3 linked regions of the Actinomadura luzonensis genome follow. The protein of the gene in region 1 interacts with the protein of each later gene in a pairwise test. Links are inferred from orthologs where the notes say so. Each region holds a gene or a part of one and is shown on either strand. Other genes may lie near its edges. The genes, in order: MF672_RS49275, MF672_RS06005 and ndk.

Region 1 (5,890 bases):
ATCGCGGCCATGGCGGCCTACGCCTTCGCCTGGATGGAGTTCCCCGGCCGGGACGGCGCCTTCCTGATCGTGGTGGGCCTGCTCATCGTGCCCATCCAGATCGCGCTGATCCCGATCGCCGGGCTCTACGGCAACGCCGGCATCTTCGGCTCGATCCCGGGCGTGGTGCTGTTCCACGTGGCGTTCGGCCTGCCGTTCGCGATCTTCCTGCTGCGCAACTTCTTCGTCGGCATCCCGGCGTCGCTGCTGGAGGCGGCGCGCATGGACGGCGCCTCGGAGTGGAAGATCTTCGCCTCCGTGGTGTTCCCGCTGGGCAAGCCCGCCATCGCCTCGCTGGGCATCTTCCAGTTCCTGTGGGTGTGGAACGACATGCTCATCGCGCTGGTCTTCGCCGACACCGACAACCAGCCGATGACCAAGTACCTGCAGTCTCAGATGCGGCAGTTCGGGTCGAACATGGACATTCTTTCGTCCGGTGCGTTCCTGTCGCTGATCATCCCGCTGGTCCTGTTCTTCGCGTTCCAGCGGTACTTCGTCCAGGGCATGATGTCCGGCTCGGTGAAGTGACGGCCGCACCCCGGTGACCTACGGGCGCCCGCCACGGGGGCGGGCGCCCGTAACACATGTAGCCGGATGTCCGATTTCATGGGCATGAAGCGCTTCCTCGCCCTCGCCGCAGCGGCCTTCCTGTCCTTACCCCTCAGCACCTCCGCGGTCGCGGCCCAGGACGGCACCCCCGGCGCGCCGGGCGCGGGCGACCCGTACTTCCCCGACCAGGGCAACGGCGGCTACGACGCCGGGCACTACGACCTCAGGCTCGACTACGAGACCGCCTCCGGCCGCCTGGACGCCACGGCCGCCGTCACCGCCCGCGCCACCCAGGCGCTCAGCCGCTTCGACCTCGACCTGGCCGGCACTCTGACGGTGCGCGCGGTCACCGTGAACGGCCGCCCGGCCGCGTACGCGCAGCAGGGCTCCGAGCTGGTGGTGACCCCCGCCAGAAGCCTCCCCGAAGGCCGCGACTTCCTCGTCGTGGTCCGCTACGACGGCCGTCCCGTCCACGTCGTGGACCCCGACGGCTCGGTGGACGGCTGGATCAGGACCAGCGACGGCGTCTTCAACGCCAACGAGCCGCAGGGCGCGATGACCTGGTACCCCGGCAACCACCACATGACCGACAAGGCCACCTACCGCTTCACCGTGACCGTGCCGGACACCCGGGTCGCGGTGGCCAACGGCGACCTGGTCGCCAGGACGTCGAGGGCCGGACGGGCCACGTACGTGTGGGAGGCCCGCGAACCCATGGCGAGCTACCTCGCCACGGTGACGATCGGCAAGTTCGCCCTCGCCGACGCCCGGCTCGGCGGCTACCGGGTGACCACCGCCGTGGACCCCAAGCTGGAGGCCCCGGGCTTCGCCGAGCGGCACCCGCCGGTGCTCGACTACTTCAGCTCGCTCTTCGGCCCGTACCCGTTCTCCTCCACCGGCGGCATCGTGGACCACGCCCCGGAGGTCGGCTACGCGCTGGAGACCCAGACCCGGCCGCTCTACCCGCGCGCGCCGAGCGAGGCGCTGCTCGCGCACGAGCTGGCGCACCAGTGGTTCGGGGACTCGGTGACGCCGGCGCTGTGGCGCGACATCTGGCTCAACGAGGGCTTCGCCACGTACGCGGAATGGCTGTGGCTGGACAAGCTCGGCACCCGCTCGCTCCAGGCCTCCTTCGACGCCGCCTACGCCCCGCCCGCCGACGACGAGTTCTGGCAGACCCCGCCCGCCGACCCCGGCGGCCCGGCGAACCTCTTCCACGACCCCGTCTACGACCGCGGCGCCATGACCCTGCACGTGCTGCGGCGCGAGGTCGGCGACGACGCCTTCTTCACGATCCTGCGGACCTGGGCGAGCGAGCACAAGTACGGCAACGCGGACACGGCCGCCTTCGTCGCGCTGGCCGAGCGGGTCTCGGGCCGGCAGCTCGGCACGCTGTTCGACACCTGGCTGCGCAAGCCGGGCAAGCCGTCCTTGTGATCATTCTGGTACGGCCCGACCCGGCGTTCGGCCGACAAGCCATACCAGACCTAGATAAGCTCAACAGCCATGGCCGGTCGTCCACTGAACGAAGTCGTCGAAGCCGGATGGGCTGCCGCACTCGCGCCCGTCGCCGAGCAGATCGCCCTCATGGGCGAGTTCCTGCGCAACGAGATCGCCGAGGGCAGGCAGTACCTCCCCGCCGGGCCGAACGTGCTGCGCGCGTTCAACCAGCCCTTCGCGGAGGTCAAGGTGCTCATCGTCGGCCAGGACCCGTACCCGACGCCCGGCCACCCGGTCGGGCTGTCGTTCTCGGTCGCCCCCGACGTGCGGCCGCTGCCGGGCAGCCTGGTCAACATCTACAAGGAGATGGAGAGCGACCTCGGCCTGCCCCGCCCGTCCAACGGCGACCTCACCCCCTGGGCCGAGCAGGGCGTGCTGCTGCTCAACAGGGTGCTCACCGTGATGCCCGGCAAGCCCGCCTCGCACCGCGGCAAGGGCTGGGAGCAGGTCACCGAGCAGGCCATCAAGGCCCTGGTGGCGCGCGACAAGCCGCTCGTCGCGATCCTGTGGGGCCGCGACGCCCGCAACCTCGCCCCGATGCTCGGCGACGTGCCGCGCATCGAGTCCGCCCACCCGTCCCCGCTGTCGGCGCGCAGCGGCTTCTTCGGCTCCCGGCCGTTCAGCCGCGCCAATGAGCTGCTGGTCAGGCAAGGCGCGACGCCTGTGGAGTGGAAGCTGCCCTAGAGTCGTCGCCATGACTGATGAAGAACCGAAGTTCCTGCGCCTGACGGTCGAGCTGACCGTCGAGGTGCTCGACATGAACGCCCTGCAGGCGGCGGCCCTGGCCGAGATCCGCCACCCGGACGCCGACCTCACCGACGAGGAGCGCACCGAGCAGGCCGAGCTGGTCAACTCCGACGACACCGGCGCCTCGGCGCTGCAGTGGCTCATCGAGCCGGACCACGTGCTGGCGCTGGTCGACCACATCGCCGAGATCGAGCCGCGCGAGGCCGTGCTCGGCGTGGAGCCGTCCGAGGGGCCCGGCGAGGAGGACGAAGAGCACGACCACGATCACGCGTGATCGTGCTCGCGTTCCGCAGCTGAGCGGTGGGCCACGGCGTTGCGCGACGTCGTGGCTTTTCGCACGTCCCGTTATGATCGGGGCTGTCCGTCACGAGGAGGCGCATCCGTGATCGTCGCATTCTCCATCACCCCGCTGGGCGTCGGCGAGGGCGTCGCCGAGCCCGTGGCCCGCGCCGTCAAGGTCGTGCGCGACAGCGGGCTGCCCAACCGGACGGACGCCATGTTCACCACGGTCGAGGGCGAGTGGGACGAGGTCATGGACGTGGTCCGCCGGGCCGTGGACGCGGTGGCCGAGGTCGCGCCGCGGGTGAGCCTGGTGCTCAAGGCCGACCTGCGGGCGGGCGTGACGGACGGCATGACGTCCAAGCTCGAATCCCTGGAACGCCACCTGTCGTCCTGAGGGGCCCTCATCCGGGCCGCCCGCCGCCGGGGCCGTCGCGGTGGTCTGTGCGGTGGCCTGCACGGTGGCCTGCGCGGTGGCGGCGGACCGCGTCGCGGTTGGCGCAGCGCTGGGAGCAGTACCGCTGCCGCCCGGTGCGCGAGGTGTCCGCGAAGATCATCGTGCACTCGGTCACCGCGCACCGTCTGAGCCGGTGCACCCCCCGTCCCACCAGGTGCAGCGCCGTCCCCACGGAGATGAGCGAGAACAGCACCGCCCCGAGCGGCTGCCGCCCGTCGCGGTAATGGAGGTGCCAGCCGCCCGCGTGGTCGGTCATGCGGGGATAGGCGGCCGACTCCGCCAGCATGCGGTTGACCAGCTCGGCGCGCTCGTGCTCGCCCGGGGTGTCCACCACCTTCTCCCAGGCGTCCAGCACGGCGTGCACCCGCTCCAGGTCCTGCGGGGTGACGGGGGTCTCCAGCACCATGCCGGCGGCGCGGCAGCGCTCCGCCAGCTCCTCGTGCGTGGCCGGGCGGCGGTTGGCCAGGTCCGCGGCCAGGTTCACGGCGTCCTCGCCGTAAGGGTTGAGGTGCATAAGACCATTACACCAGGCTGACCGCATGACACACCACCACACCGGCGTGCGGCCGGCCACGGCCGACGACGTCGCGGAGCTCGTCCGCCTGCGGGCGTTGCTGTTCGAGGACCTCGGCGGAGAGTTCTTCAACCCGCCGTCGGCGGGCGACGGCTGGCGGGACGCCCTCGCCGCCGTCCTGCTGCGCAAGCTGACCGAGCAGGACGCGCGGATCCTCGTCGTGGACGGCGAGCGCGGGCTCGCCGCCTGCGGCATCGGCACCGTCGAGCAGTGGTTCCCCGGCCCGCACTCGCGCAACGGGCGGATCGGGCACGTGATCGGGGTGGTGACGGATCCGGCGTACCGGCGGCGGGGGCACAGCCGGGCGATCATGCTCGGCCTGCTCGACTGGTTCCGGGAGCGCGAGGCCGTCCGGGTGGATCTGTACGCGTCGCGGGAGGGTGAGCCGCTGTACCGGCAGCTCGGCTTCTCCGACCACCCGGACCCGGCACTGTGCTGGCGCCCATGACCGTCCCCCGCCCCACCACCAGCTACCCCGGCCCCGGAACGGCCAGCCCCGGGGCCGGAGCGCCCGGCGGCCCGTCCCGATACCGGTGGGCGGTCCTCACCGCCGCCACCTTCACCCAGGCCGCCTCCGGGTTCTTCGTGCAGGGCATCGGCGCGATGGGCGTCCACCTGCGAGAAGCCCTGAGCCTGAGCGCGGCCCAGCTCGGCCTCCTCCTCTCCGCGGCCCAGCTGGTGCCGTTGATCGGCCTCCTCGTCGCGGGCGAGTTCCTGGACCGCTACGACGAGCGCTGGGTGGTCGGCGCGGGCGCGTGCGTGGTGGCGGCGAGCCTGGGCGTGGGCGGCCTCGCGCCCGGCTACCCCGCTCTGCTGGTCGTCCTGCTGCTGGTCGGCGCCGGGTACAGCACCGTGCAGCCGGGCGGCAGCAAGGCGGTGGCGTCCTGGTTCTCGGCGTCCCAGCGGGGGCTGGCGATGGGCATCCGGCAGGCCGGCCTGCCGCTGGGCGGCGTCCTGGCCGCCGCCGCGCTGCCCGCGCTCGCCGCCGCGTCGGGCTGGCGTGCGACGCTCGTGGCGGGCGCGCTGGTCGCCGCCCTCGGCGCCGCCGCCTTCATGACCTTCTACCACCGCCCACCCGGCTCCCTGCCTAGCCCACCTGTCCTCTCACCTGGCCTCTCACCTGGCCTCTCACCCGGCCTTCCATCCGGCCCTCCGCCCGGCCCTCCACCTGGCAGCCTTTCACCTCACCCCTCACCCGGCGCACAGCCCCTTGCCTCCGCTGCGCCGGCCCCGCGGGGCGCGCAGTCGCCCGCTTTCCCGGCGTCGCGGAGCCGTCCTCGCTCCTCCGGGCCCGGCTCGCGCGCGGCCGCCCGTCTGCGCCTGCTCAGCGAGCCGTCCATGGTCAAGATCCTGCTCTCCGGGACGAGCCTGGTCTCGGTGCACAGCGGCATCGGCGTCCTGACCGTGCTGCACCTCCACGAGACGGCCCATGTGACGGCGGGCACGGCGGCGTTCGTCCTGGTGGCCGTCCAGGGGGCGGGCGTCGCCGGTCGCGTGCTGCTGGCCGCCTGGAGCGACCGCGCCCGGAAGGGCCGTTACTTCTGCGTCCTGACGTGCCTGGCCGCCGTGATCGCGGGCATGGCCGCGCTGATGAGCCCGGCGGGGCACTCGCCGGTGACGGCCTCGCTCCTGTTCGTGTGGCTGGGCTTCTTCGGCATCGGCTGGTACGGCCCCTGGGTCGCGCACCTCACCGAGTCGGCGCCCGCGGGCAGGACGGGTTTCGCCCTGGGCTCGGCCATGGCCGT
Region 2 (5,946 bases), on another replicon or contig:
CCTCGTCGATCGGCGGGTCCTGGCTGCCCAGACCGTGCGGGAGTTTGCGTCGTTTGAGGCGGAGCCGGGCCTGAAATTCGACAAGATCTACCCCGTCTACTCGCAAGCCTTCAGGCGTGAGGATCTCGGAGATGACGCTCCGTTCGACGCCAATGTGATGCCAGCCTCTCTGCTAACAAGCCCCCAGCTCGGCGATGCCTTTGTATACGTCACCACGATCCAGCGCATGTCGATGAACCTCTTCGGCGGCGAGCGGGCACTCAAGATCGCCGATGAGGAGATCGACGCCGCCGTCGAGCAGCTCGATATCCCCATCCATGCATTCGACCTCATCGTCGCCGACGAGTGCCATCGTGGGTACTCGGCCAAGGACCGTGCCATCTGGCGTGACACCCTCGACCATTTCGACGCCATCAAGGTAGGCCTCACGGCCACTCCTGCGGCACACACCGTGGCCTACTTCGAGAATCTGGTCTACCGCTACGAGTACGAGAGGGCCGTGCGTGAGGGCTATCTCGTCGACTACGACGTGGTGAAGATTAGCTCCGACATTCGCATCAACGGTGTCTTTCTCCGGGAGGGGGAGCAGGTCGATCAGGTTGACCCCGAGACTGGCACTAAGCAACTTGATCTGCTTGAGGACGAACGGAGCTTTGATGCCAGCGAGGTCGAGCGCAAGGTCACTGCACCCGACTCCAACCGGAAGATCTTGCACGAGCTCAAGCGCTACGCCGACGAGTTCGAGACCCAACACGGTCGTTTCCCCAAGACCCTAATCTTCGCGGTGAACGACCTACCGCACATCTCGCACGCCGACCAGCTTGTGGCCATGGCTCGAGAGATCTTCGGGCGCGGTGAGGACTTTGTCGCCAAGATCACAGGCCGAGTCGACCGACCGCTCCAGCACATCCGTGAGTTCCGTAACCGGCCAAAGCCTCGGATTGTGGTGACCGTCGACCTGCTGACCACCGGTGTAGACATCCCCGACCTGGAGTTCCTAGTCTTCCTCCGCCCGGTGAAGTCACGGATCCTGTTCGAGCAGATGCTGGGCCGCGGCACGCGCCTTGGCGGCGACCAGGCACGTGACAAAGACCGGTTCGTGGTCTTCGACTGCTTCGACGGCAGCTTGATGGCCTACTTCAAGAACACGACGGGCATCACTGCCGAGCCTGCCGAGAGCGACAACAAGTCGAACGCTCAGATCATCGAGGAGATTTGGCAAAATAAGGACCGCGATTACAATGTCCGCCGCCTAGTCAAGCGCCTGCAGCGCATTGCTAAGTCGATGAACGGAGAGGCATACCAGCTCTTCGCGGCCTTCATCCCGGATGGTGATCTAGGCGATTGGGCTTCGAAGCTGCAGACTCTGCTGCGCACCTCCTTCATGCCCGTCATGAAGATCCTGCGTGATCCGGTTTTCCAAGACCTGCTGGAGCACTACCCTCGTGGCGGCAGAACGTTCGTTGTGGCGAGCAGCGCCGTCGATGAAGTCAGCTCGGGTTGGCTGATTCGCGGTGCCACAGGACGCGAGTACAGACCCGAGGACTACCTGATGGCCTTCACTGAGTTCGTACGCGACGAGGGTGAGAAGCTCGACGCGATCTCAGTACTCCTCAAGCGCCCGAAGAGCTGGAACCCAGAGACCCTGACCAACCTACGAGACGCTCTCAGCCGGGCCCCCGAGCACTTCACCGAGGCCAACTTGGAGCGCGCCTTCCGGGCGAAGTACGGCAAAGCTCTGGTGGACATCATCTCCATGGTGAAGCACGCCGCACTGGACACTGCGCCGTTGTTGACGGCTCACGAGCGTGTGTCGGCCGCCATCGCCAACGTCACTGCCGGCCGTCAGCTTACCGATGAGCAGCAGCGGTGGATGAACTACATTGAACAGCACTTGATCGAGAACCTGTCCATCGACCGTGAGGACTTTAACCTCATCCCAATCCTGTCCGCTCGTGGCGGATGGGGCCGGGCGAACCGCGTCTTCGATCATCAGCTGCCTGAACTGATTGAACGCTTGAACGAGGAGCTCGTTGCCGCATGACCGACGTTGTAGGAAAGCTTTGGGGCTATGCCCACACTCTGCGCCACGACGGGGTCGACTACGGAGACTACATCGAACAGCTGACGTACCTGCTGTTCCTTAAGATGGCAGACGAGCAGGGCATCGAGCTGCCAGAAGAAACCGACTGGCCGTACCTGCGCAAGCAGTCCGGCACTGATCTCATCGAGGCGTACGAGGTCGCTCTGCGAAAGCTTGGGAAGCAGGACGGCATGCTCGGGGATATCTTCGCTGGATCACAAAACCGGCTCGCCAACCCAACAACGCTTGCCCGCCTGATCAAGGCTATTGACGAAACCGAGTGGACCAGCCTCGACGTCGACGTTAAGGCCGCAGCATTCGAGGGATTGCTGGAAAAGTCGGCTGCTGAGGGCAAAAAGGGTGCTGGCCAGTATTTCACGCCAAGACCGCTGATCCGGTCTATGGTTCGGGTCATCAAGCCCGACCCACGTGCCCACAACCAGTTCAGCATCTGCGACCCAGCCTGCGGTACAGGCGGCTTCCTAGTTGCCGCATACGAATGGCTCAAGGAGCACACGGGCGGCGCGCTCGACCGCGATACTGCTAGGCGTATCAAGACCGCGACGTACTACGGGCAGGAACTGGTAGCTCGCCCGAGACGCCTGGCCCTCATGAACATGTACCTACACCAGGTCGAGCCGCATATCCTGCTGGGGGACTCCATATACGAAGCACCCGGTCGTCAGCGCTTCGACGTGGTGTTGACCAATCCGCCATTTGGCACTCGTGGAGCAAATCAGGCTCCGGTGCGGGACGACTTCACGATTGAAACCTCCAACAAGCAGTTGAACTTCCTTCAGCACGTGCTCACAATCCTGAAGCCGGGAGGCCGAGCGGCTATCGTGGTTCCGGATAACGTGCTCTTCGCTGACAAGGCGGGCGAGGTTTTCAAGATTCTCATGGAGGACGCCGACGTCCATACGGTGCTGCGATGCCCGCGCGGTACCTTCAACCCCTACACGCCCGGCACGAAGACCAACGTTATCTTCCTGACAAAGGGTCGGTCCACCTCGAAGGTGTGGATATACGATGCTCGCGCTAACGTGCCGGCAGTGACTAAGAAGTCGCGTCCCCTTACGGCGTCTCATTTCAGAGAATTCGAAGCCTGCTATGGAGTCGATCCTAATGGCCAAGCTCTTCGGCAGGAGAGTGATTCCGATGAGGGTCGGTGGCGGGTATTCGGCATCAATGAGGTTAAGGCGCGAGACTACAAGATCGACAACTTCAGGTGGCTGCGTGACGACGAGCTTGATGACGTCGATGAGCTTGGAGATCCGGCCGACCTGATCACTGAGGCTTCTTATGAACTCCAGCAAGCACTTCTTCACCTTGAAGCACTACAGCAACTGCTAGGAAATGGGGAGGGCTCGGAATGAGCATTTCTTTTCGGGATTTGCCGCAGGGCTGGGAAGTTGTCAATATCTCTGAGGTTACGGATGTAGTGCCGAGTGTCGACCCCACAAAACATCCTCAGACGATTATAAATTATATCGATATCTCAAGTATCGATAATCGGCGCTTCGAGATAACTGAGTCACGAAAGATTGCAGGCGCTGAGGCCCCATCGAGGGCTAGGCGGGCCGTGAGAGATGGAGACGTGCTGTTTTCAAACGTGAGAACATATCTCCGCAACATTGCACGAGTATCCAATGTAGAACAACCGGCAGTGGCATCAACGGGATTCACAGTACTGCGTCCGAACAACAGAGTGTTGCAGGACTTCCTATTTCGTTGGGTGACAACGGACGAATTCATCCATCTGGTCACGCCAAAGCAAACTGGAACGCAATACCCTGCCACATACGACCGAGTGGTTCGCTCGCAACGCATTCCACTGCCTCCTGTTGCGGAGCAGCGTCGGATCGTTGACCTGCTCGACCAGATTGACCAAATGCGCGATGCTGTCGCTGCCGGTCTCGCCAGCGCGCGCAGCATCATTATGACCGCCCGCCGAGCAGTTCTTGCTGCGGCCTGCTCTGGTGCTCTAACGTCGCGCTGGCGCGGCGACCATCGCCCTGCTCCCTGCATATCCATGCTGCAAGCGAAACGCAGTTCCGACCAGCACCGCTTGGGACGTAGGTACCGGGAACCCACTCTTCCGTCTGCTGACACTCTGCCGCCGATCCCGGATGAGTGGTGTTGGGCGGCGCTGCCCGAGCTGGGAGAACTGGGCCGTGGCAAATCAAAGCATCGACCGAGAAATCACCCTAGTCTGTTCGGCGGCGACTATCCATTCATCCAAACTGGCGAAGTTGCGCGTTCCGGTGGTCGCATTACTTCGCATTCCCAAACTTATAATGACCTAGGCCTAGCTCAAAGCCGAATTTGGCCAGCTCGAACCGTCTGTATTACAATTGCTGCCAACATTGCAGATAGTGCCCTTCTGACCTATCCTGCATGTTTTCCTGACAGTGTCGTCGGTTTGATCGCTGACGAAAAGATTGCGCTACCCGAGTACGTCGAGCTATTCATGCGTACTGCTCGTCGTGATTTGGCGGCTTTCGCCCCTGCTACCGCCCAGGCGAATATCAATCTAGCTATACTCTCACAAGTGGCGGTGGCTCTTCCCCCTCTCGAAGAGCAACGTGAAATTGTCCGTCGAGTGGAAGCGCTCTTCAAGGTGAGTGAGGAAATTCTTACGAATATAGACGCCGTCTCATCATTCCTTGATCGCATAAGTCAAGCGGCCCTAGCCAAGGCATTCCGTGGAGACTTGGTCTCATGAGTGGCCGTACTTGCTACGCTGGTCAGAGAAGCCGACTGCTCGGATGTAGAGACGCGAGCTCTGGTTATTCCGAGCGCTACTGTAGCGGAGCCTCAGCCTGGATGGTCGGTGGCAAGGCCCGACGGAGGAGGGCCGCGGCAGCCGATCGCCCTGACCCCGAACGGTGAGTACCGAAGTCGGCGATCGTCACGGTCTCCGCCCGGGCGCCTCCTCAGAGGCGTAGATGCTACTCGTGGGAAGCATATTCGTCGGCCCGATAGGCACCGTATCGCATGGGTGCGGATTGGCCGCAAGTATGACTATCTGTGACATAGTCATCGATCTACTGGCCTATCCGCTACTGTGCAGCTATTCTCATCGCATAAGTCGCATAAGCCGTCCGCTCGTGAGGAGCTTATCGAATGGGCCTGTGGCTCAAGGACATGCTGAGACGATGGCGCGATCGAATGCTTGATACACATAGCCGTGAGGCTAGTCATACGGCTGACTCGGTCCCCGACGACCTCCCGAAATTGCCAGCATCCCGCAATGCCCAAGCGCACCTCTCCGATGCGCGTGCCCTACTGGCTGAGGCCTCCGCGGCCCGCACTCCGGCCAGCCGTTATGTCGCCGCTCACCTGGCTGCCCTGCGTGCCGCCGCGGCGATCCTCGCCGCTCGCCCTCGCCCTCCCAAGAATCGCGCCAGACTGCGCAGCGCTTGGGAACTGCTCCCTCTTGTAGAGCCCGGCCTAGCTGATTGGGCAGCTTATTTCTCGGTGACCGCCGCGAAGCGGGCAGGAGCTGAGGCTGGCATGGTCCGTGACTTGGCCGCCGCGGAAGCTGATGAGCTGCATGCCGAGGCTGAGACCTTCGTCTCAACTGTGGAGACGCTCCTTTCCAACCAAGCAGAACGGAAGGGCCAGCCGCATGCTTTCGACCTCTTGTCTGTGGGTGCCGATGAGCATACGCCCGAAGCTGCACTGAGCCTGGTCAATGGGCTCGACTACCTTTTCAGACGACTCGGCCCGCCTCCACCCCACCTCCTGGACGAGCGCGAACCTCTACTACACGGAGATGGGGGAGCTAACAGGTGACGGCTGATCCACTCGATCGGGGACCCACCGGGCTGGAAATAGCCACGCAATGGGCGCAACTCCCT
Region 3 (5,684 bases), on another replicon or contig:
TCCAGCGGTCGCTCCGTCCGACTGCGCCCAGACATCCCTGGTTGCTCGACACTCTGCTCGGGCTGCTGGTCGTGTCCGCGCTGCCGCTGGCGATCACCACGATCCCCAACACGCTCTCCGTCGTCGCCAAGCTGCTGCCCGGCGACCTCGACCAGGTGGGCCTGATGCGCACGCACGGGCTCGCCCTGCCCGCGCTCATGCTGACCGTTCCGCTCGCGGCGGTGGCGCTGCGGCGGGTGCCGGTGGCCCACCTCATGCTCGCCGGGCTGGCGCTGGTGGCGCTGTCCGACGCGGCGGGCGGCTACGCGGCCACCGAGCTGGTCGTCGGCGCCGCCCGGGTGCTGCGCGGCGTGGGGGCCGGGCTGCTGGTGCCCGCCACGCTCGTCGCGGTCTGGCAGCGTACGCCGGTGTTGCGGGCGCTGTGGGCCGGGACGTTCGCGCTGAGCCTGCTCGCGGCCCAGGCGCTGGCGCTGTGGCCGCTCGACGAGGTGAGCAGCTGGAAGGTGACACTGCAGCCGTACCCGCTGGTCACGGGGATCGCGCTGGGGCTCGCCGCCGCGCACCTGGTCGCCTGGATGCTGCTCGGCCGGCCCGCCGCGCCCGCTCCCGACCCGCGGGAACGTAGCCGGCTGCTGCTGACCGTCGTGCCGGCGGCCGGGATCGCGGTGGTGGCGATCAGCACCGCCACCGCGGGCTGGCGGGCGGCGCCGGTGATGGCGCTGGCGGGTGCGGCGGTGGCCGGGCTCCTGGTGCTGGCGTCCATGGGCACCGCGGAGAGCCGGCGGGCGGCGTACGTGCTGGTCGCCGTCGGCGTGGTGCTGCTGCCGAGCGCGGCGCAGGTGACGCTGGTGGAGATGGGCGGGCTCGGCGGGCCGGGGCTGCGCGGGCTGTGGCTCCCGTACGGGATCGCGGGGGTGCTCGCGATCGGCGCGGCGGTGGCGGTGCGGCTGTTCGCGGCCGCCGCGGGGCGGTGGCTCGGGCCGCTGGGCCTGCTGTCCATGGTGGTGGGGCTGTGCTCGGTCCGGCTGGTGGTGCCGTCGGCGGACGGGCTGGTGCTCGCGGTGCCGTTCACGCTGCTGGCGGTGGGCGCGGCGGTGGCGGTGACGGCGACGTTGCAGGAGGTCGGGGCCGGGGTGGCGGCGTTCGGGCTGTCGCTCTGCGTGGCGGGGGTGCTGGCCGGGTTCCTGCTCGGGACCGGGGTGCAGATGGCCATGCTGGACGGGGTGCGGTCGGCGCAGGAGCTGGTCGACAAGTTCGTGGGGGCGCTGCACTGGTGGGCGCTCGTCGGCGGGTTCCTGATGGTGGTGGTGATCGTGATGGCGGCGGTGCTGGCCCGGCGCACTGCAGGCGACGCCGAGGAGGAGGAGCCGCCGTGCGTTCTCGGCGACGTGCTGGTGGCGTCCGGCCGGGAGGAGACGGCGCGTGCCGGCGGGACGGCGCGCGGGAGCGAGGCGGTGGACTGTGGCGGGCGACCGGCCGGCGGGGGCGTGCGGAAGTGGGGGGACGTCGTGATCGACGTGCCCGCGGTCGATCCCGTGGTCGATTCCGTGGTCGATCCCGTGGAGGCGTCCGGGGCTCCGGTCGCTGAGGAGGACGAGGACGCGCCGACCGGGGTGGTGCCCAGGGTGGTCCTGCCGGTGGCGGCCGGGCACGCCTTCGAGCAGCCCGGAAGTGAGGAAGGGGCGGTGCCCGCGATCCCGCCGCAAGGGCAGTCGCCGGAGGACGGCACCGTCCCCTAGCGCGAGGCCCCGACGACGCCGCTCTCCGCGGCGGAGCGGGTCCGTGGTCGCGAGTACCGTCCCGCCTGCGCGCCGGCAGGTCCGTGAGGGGCGGGATCGCCGTCGGAAACGAGGGTGCGGGCCCGGGACGGTAAGCTGAGGGCCCGGCTACGGCGACGTGCGGGCCCCTGTGCCCGGCGAAGCGTCCTCGCGGTGAGGCCGGGCGCCGGTAGCCGCGACCCCATTCTGTTCGAAGGAGAACTCCAAGTGTCCGAGCGCACTCTTGTCCTGATCAAGCCCGACGGGGTGAAGCGTGGCCTCATCGGTGACGTGATCTCCCGTGTGGAGCGCAAGGGCCTCAAGGTCGTGGCGATGGACCTGCGCACCCTCGACGCCGACACCGCCAAGGCGCACTACGCCGAGCACTCCGAGCGGCCGTTCTTCGGCGAGCTCGTCGAGTTCATCACCTCGGGCCCGCTCGTCGCCCTGGTGCTGGAGGGCCCGCGCGCCGTCGAGGCCTTCCGTGCGCTGGCCGGCGCCACCGACCCGGTCAAGTCCCCCCCTGGCACGATCCGCGGCGACCACGCGCTGGAGATCAGCGAGAACGTCGTGCACGGCTCGGACTCGCCCGAGTCCGCCGCCCGGGAGATCAAGATCTTCTTCCCGGACCGGTTCTGACCGCCGTCGGCAGGTGAGCCACCGCCTCGCGCCGCGCTCGTGCTGAGCGGCGGCGTCCGGGGCGGTCCTCGCGCCCGTACAGCCCTGCGCGCTGTGCGGGCGCGCGTGTTTTTCCGCGGTGGCTCCTGGGGCGCGTCGTGACCGCCCGGGTCGCGTCGGCGCGTTTTTGTCGGTGGGCTCGCGTAGCGTGTGGCGCGAGAGTCGAGGGTTGCGGGTCGGGGCTTTTGGAGCGTTCCAGGCGGCGTTCGGGCGTTGTGCGCCTATCTGGGCAAAATTGCGGTTGAGCTTGGGGCTGGAGATTTTTGAGGGGCGCGGCGGCTCACTACGCTCATCGGCGGGTACGTCACGTTACGATTCGAATTCAATCCGTAGTCATTCGCGAACGACGTTACGGAGGGCTCCGTTCCCCATGGGCAGCAAGCTCGCGTTCCTCGGCCGTGACATGGCGGTCGACCTGGGCACCGCCAACACGCTGGTCTACGTGCGTGGCCGCGGCATCGTGCTCAACGAGCCGTCAGTCGTTGCGATCAACACCACTACGGGGAAGATCGTGGCGGTCGGCATCGAGGCCAAGCGCATGATCGGCCGCACGCCAGGCAACATCGTGGCCGTCCGGCCGTTGAAGGACGGCGTGATCGCCGACTTCGACGTCACCGAACGCATGTTGCGATATTTCATCCAAAGGGTGCACAAACGCCGCCACTTTGCCAAGCCGCGCATCATCATCGCCGTGCCGAGCGGCATCACGAGCGTGGAGCAGCGGGCGGTCAAGGAGGCCGGCTACCAGGCCGGCGCCCGCAAGGTCTACATCGTGGAAGAGCCCATGGCCGCCGCGATCGGCGCCGGGCTGCCGGTGCACGAGCCGACGGGCAACATGGTCGTCGACATCGGCGGCGGCACCACCGAGGTGGCGATCATCTCGATGGGCGGCGTGGTCACCGCGCAGTCGATCAGGATCGGCGGCGACGAGCTCGACCAGGCGGTCATGGCGTTCGCCAAGAAGGAGTTCTCGCTGATGCTCGGCGAGCGCACCGCCGAGGAGATCAAGATGGCGATCGGCTCGGCCTGTCCCAACGGCGAGGAGATGCACGCGGAGATCCGCGGGCGCGACCTCGTCAGCGGCCTGCCGAAGACGATCATCGTCTCCGGCGAGGAGATCAGGAAGGCGATCGAGGAGCCGGTCAACGCGATCGTCGACGCCGTCAAGACCACGCTCGACAAGTGCCCGCCCGAGCTGTCCGGCGACATCATGGACCGCGGCATCGCGCTCACCGGCGGCGGCGCCCTGCTCAAGGGCCTCGACGAGCGCGTCAAGGCGGAGACCGGCATGCCGGTCCACCTCGTGGAGAACGCCCTCGACTCGGTCGCCATCGGCTCAGGCAAGTGCGCCGAGGACTTCGAGGCGCTGCAGGAGGTCCTCGTTCCGGAGTCGCGACACTGATGAGAGACTCGCGCCGGGCCCGGCTCGTCCTCGGGGCGCTGCTCACGGCGGCCCTCGTCATCCTGACCGTCGACCATCGCACGGGCGACGGCTCGCCGCTGCGCCCGTTGCGCACCGCCGGCTCCTGGGTGTTCGGCTCGGCCGAGCAGTTCGGCGGCGGCGTGGTGCGGCCGGTGAGCGGCTTCGTGCAGGCCCTGCTCAGCGCGCCCGCCGCCCAGGACCGCATCAAGGCGCTGACGGAGGAGAACGCCAGGCTCAAGGCCGGCATCGCGGCGGGCAGGCTCGACGCCGGCCGGGCGAGCGAGCTGAAGAAGCTGCTGGGGCTGGCGGGAGCCGGCGGATACAAGATCGTCCCGGCCAACGTGGTGGCCCGGCGCGGCCAGCCGGGGTTCGAGGACACCGTGCAGATCGACGCGGGCACCACCGACGGGGTGCGCACCGAGATGACCGTGCTCAACGGCGACGGGCTCGTCGGGCGCGTCATCCAGGCCTCGACCACCAGCTCGACCGTGCTGCTCATCAGCGACCCCGCCTCGGCGGCGGGCGCGCGGCTGGAGGGCGGCAAGGAGATCGGCGTCGTCCACGGGGTGGGCGAGCACGGCAGGCTCGTGCAGTTCCGGCTGCTCGACTCCACCGCGCCGCTGGTCCGGGGCGGGCGGATCGTCAGCTTCGGCTCGCAGAACGGGCGGCCGTACGTGCCGGGGGTGCCGATCGGGGTGATCGAGCGGGTGGAGTCGACGCCCGGCGAGCTGACCCGCATCGCCTACGCCCGGCCCTACTCCGACCTGACCGCCCTGGACGCCGTCGGCGTGGTGGTCGAGGCGCCGAAGCGGGATCCGCGTGACGCGGTCCTGCCGCCCAAGGAGGGATCGCGGTGATCGGCGCGCTGTGCGTTCTGCTCGCGCTGCTGGTGCAGGTCATGCTGGTCAACCGGCTGTCGTTGCCCGCCGGCGGGGCGCCCGACCTGGTGCTGCTGGCCGTGATCGGGGCGGCGCTGATGCGCGGGGCGGTCCCCGGGGCGACGCTCGGGTTCGTCGCCGGGCTGCTGGTCGACATCGCGCCGCCGGGCGCGCACCTGGTCGGGCAGTACGCGTTCGTGCTGGCCCTGGTCGGCTACGTCGCCGGGCGGGGCGCGGGCGGGCCGGTGACCACCGTGGTGCTGTGCGTGCTGGTGGCGCCGCTGCTGGCCGCGGGCGTGAGCCTGCTGATCGGCGACGCTCGGGTGACGATGTCCACGTTGACCGAGGAGGTGCCCGTCACTGTCGTCTACACGCTGCTCGTGTCCCCGATCGTCATCTGGCTGACCACCCGCAGCGCCCAGCCGAGGTACTCGACATGATCAAGATGCGCATCCGGCTGCTGGTGCTGCACGTGCTGGTGCTCGCGCTGCTCGTCGTGCTGGTCGGGCGGCTCTACCAGGTGCAGGTGGTGCACGGGCAGGAGTTCGTGACGCGGGCGACGGAGACCAGGACCCGCACGGTGATCGTGCCCGCCGTGCGCGGGCAGATCCTCGACTCCGCCGGCCGGCCGCTGGTGCGCAACAAGACCGCGCTGGTGGTGTCGGTCGACCGGGCCCTGCTGTCCAGGACGCCCGACGGCGGCCTCAAGGTGCTGACCAAGCTGTCGCAGGTGCTCGGCCGGCCGGTGAAGGAGCTGCAGCAGAAGATCACCCCGTGCGGGCCGCAGGTGCCCAAGCCGTGCTGGACGGGGTCGCCGTACCAGCCGGTGCCGCTGGACGAGAAGGTCGACACCCGCGAGGCGCTGCAGATCCTGGAGCGGCAGGAGGAGTTCCCCGGGGTGACCGCGGAGATTCACTCCGTGCGTCAGTACCCGGGCGGGCGGGCCGC

What was found.
Region 2: the proteins of MF672_RS49275 (region 1) and MF672_RS06005 interact in binary tests that used the Escherichia coli proteins (3 or more experiments, as listed by UniProt). The link is inferred for Actinomadura luzonensis from one-to-one orthologs.
Region 3: the proteins of MF672_RS49275 (region 1) and ndk interact in binary tests that used the Escherichia coli proteins (3 or more experiments, as listed by UniProt). The link is inferred for Actinomadura luzonensis from one-to-one orthologs.

Annotation. Positions count from the first base shown.
Region 1 is NZ_JAKRKC020000003.1:912,224-918,113, forward strand. Bases 991-3,933 are described here. They hold MF672_RS49275 (uracil-DNA glycosylase), read left to right. Parts: upstream 991-2,094; coding sequence 2,095-2,772; downstream 2,773-3,933. Other genes in these bases: MF672_RS49270 (M1 family metallopeptidase), read left to right, coding at 991-2,025; MF672_RS49280 (hypothetical protein), read left to right, coding at 2,783-3,109; MF672_RS49285 (MTH1187 family thiamine-binding protein), read left to right, coding at 3,218-3,511; MF672_RS49290 (CGNR zinc finger domain-containing protein), read right to left, coding at 3,519-3,933. Also shown: MF672_RS49265 (carbohydrate ABC transporter permease), read left to right, coding at 1-567; more of MF672_RS49270, read left to right, coding at 634-990; more of MF672_RS49290, read right to left, coding at 3,934-4,085; MF672_RS49295 (GNAT family N-acetyltransferase), read left to right, coding at 4,111-4,593; MF672_RS49300 (MFS transporter), read left to right, coding at 4,590-5,890. UniProt on the Escherichia coli protein: Excises uracil residues from the DNA which can arise as a result of misincorporation of dUMP residues by DNA polymerase or due to deamination of cytosine.
Region 2 is NZ_JAKRKC020000001.1:1,261,115-1,267,060, reverse strand. The notes cover bases 1,251-4,249. They hold MF672_RS06005 (type I restriction-modification system subunit M), read left to right. Parts: upstream 1,251-2,040; coding sequence 2,041-3,459; downstream 3,460-4,249. Other genes in these bases: MF672_RS06000 (restriction endonuclease subunit S), read left to right, coding at 3,456-4,249; MF672_RS06010 (type I restriction endonuclease subunit R), read left to right, coding at 1,251-2,044. Outside these bases: more of MF672_RS06010, read left to right, coding at 1-1,250; more of MF672_RS06000, read left to right, coding at 4,250-4,808; MF672_RS05995 (SAV_6107 family HEPN domain-containing protein), read left to right, coding at 5,210-5,881. UniProt on the Escherichia coli protein: The subtype gamma methyltransferase (M) subunit of a type I restriction enzyme. The M and S subunits together form a methyltransferase (MTase) that methylates A-2 on the top and A-3 on the bottom strand of the sequence 5'-AACN(6)GTGC-3'.
Region 3 is NZ_JAKRKC020000001.1:6,247,216-6,252,899, reverse strand. The notes cover bases 954-3,690. They hold ndk (nucleoside-diphosphate kinase), read left to right. Parts: upstream 954-1,985; coding sequence 1,986-2,396; downstream 2,397-3,690. Other genes in these bases: MF672_RS29575 (rod shape-determining protein), read left to right, coding at 2,806-3,690; MF672_RS29585 (hypothetical protein), read left to right, coding at 954-1,739. Also shown: more of MF672_RS29585, read left to right, coding at 42-953; more of MF672_RS29575, read left to right, coding at 3,691-3,837; rod shape-determining protein MreC, read left to right, coding at 3,837-4,715; rod shape-determining protein MreD, read left to right, coding at 4,712-5,176; mrdA (penicillin-binding protein 2), read left to right, coding at 5,173-5,684. UniProt on the Escherichia coli protein: Major role in the synthesis of nucleoside triphosphates other than ATP. The ATP gamma phosphate is transferred to the NDP beta phosphate via a ping-pong mechanism, using a phosphorylated active-site intermediate.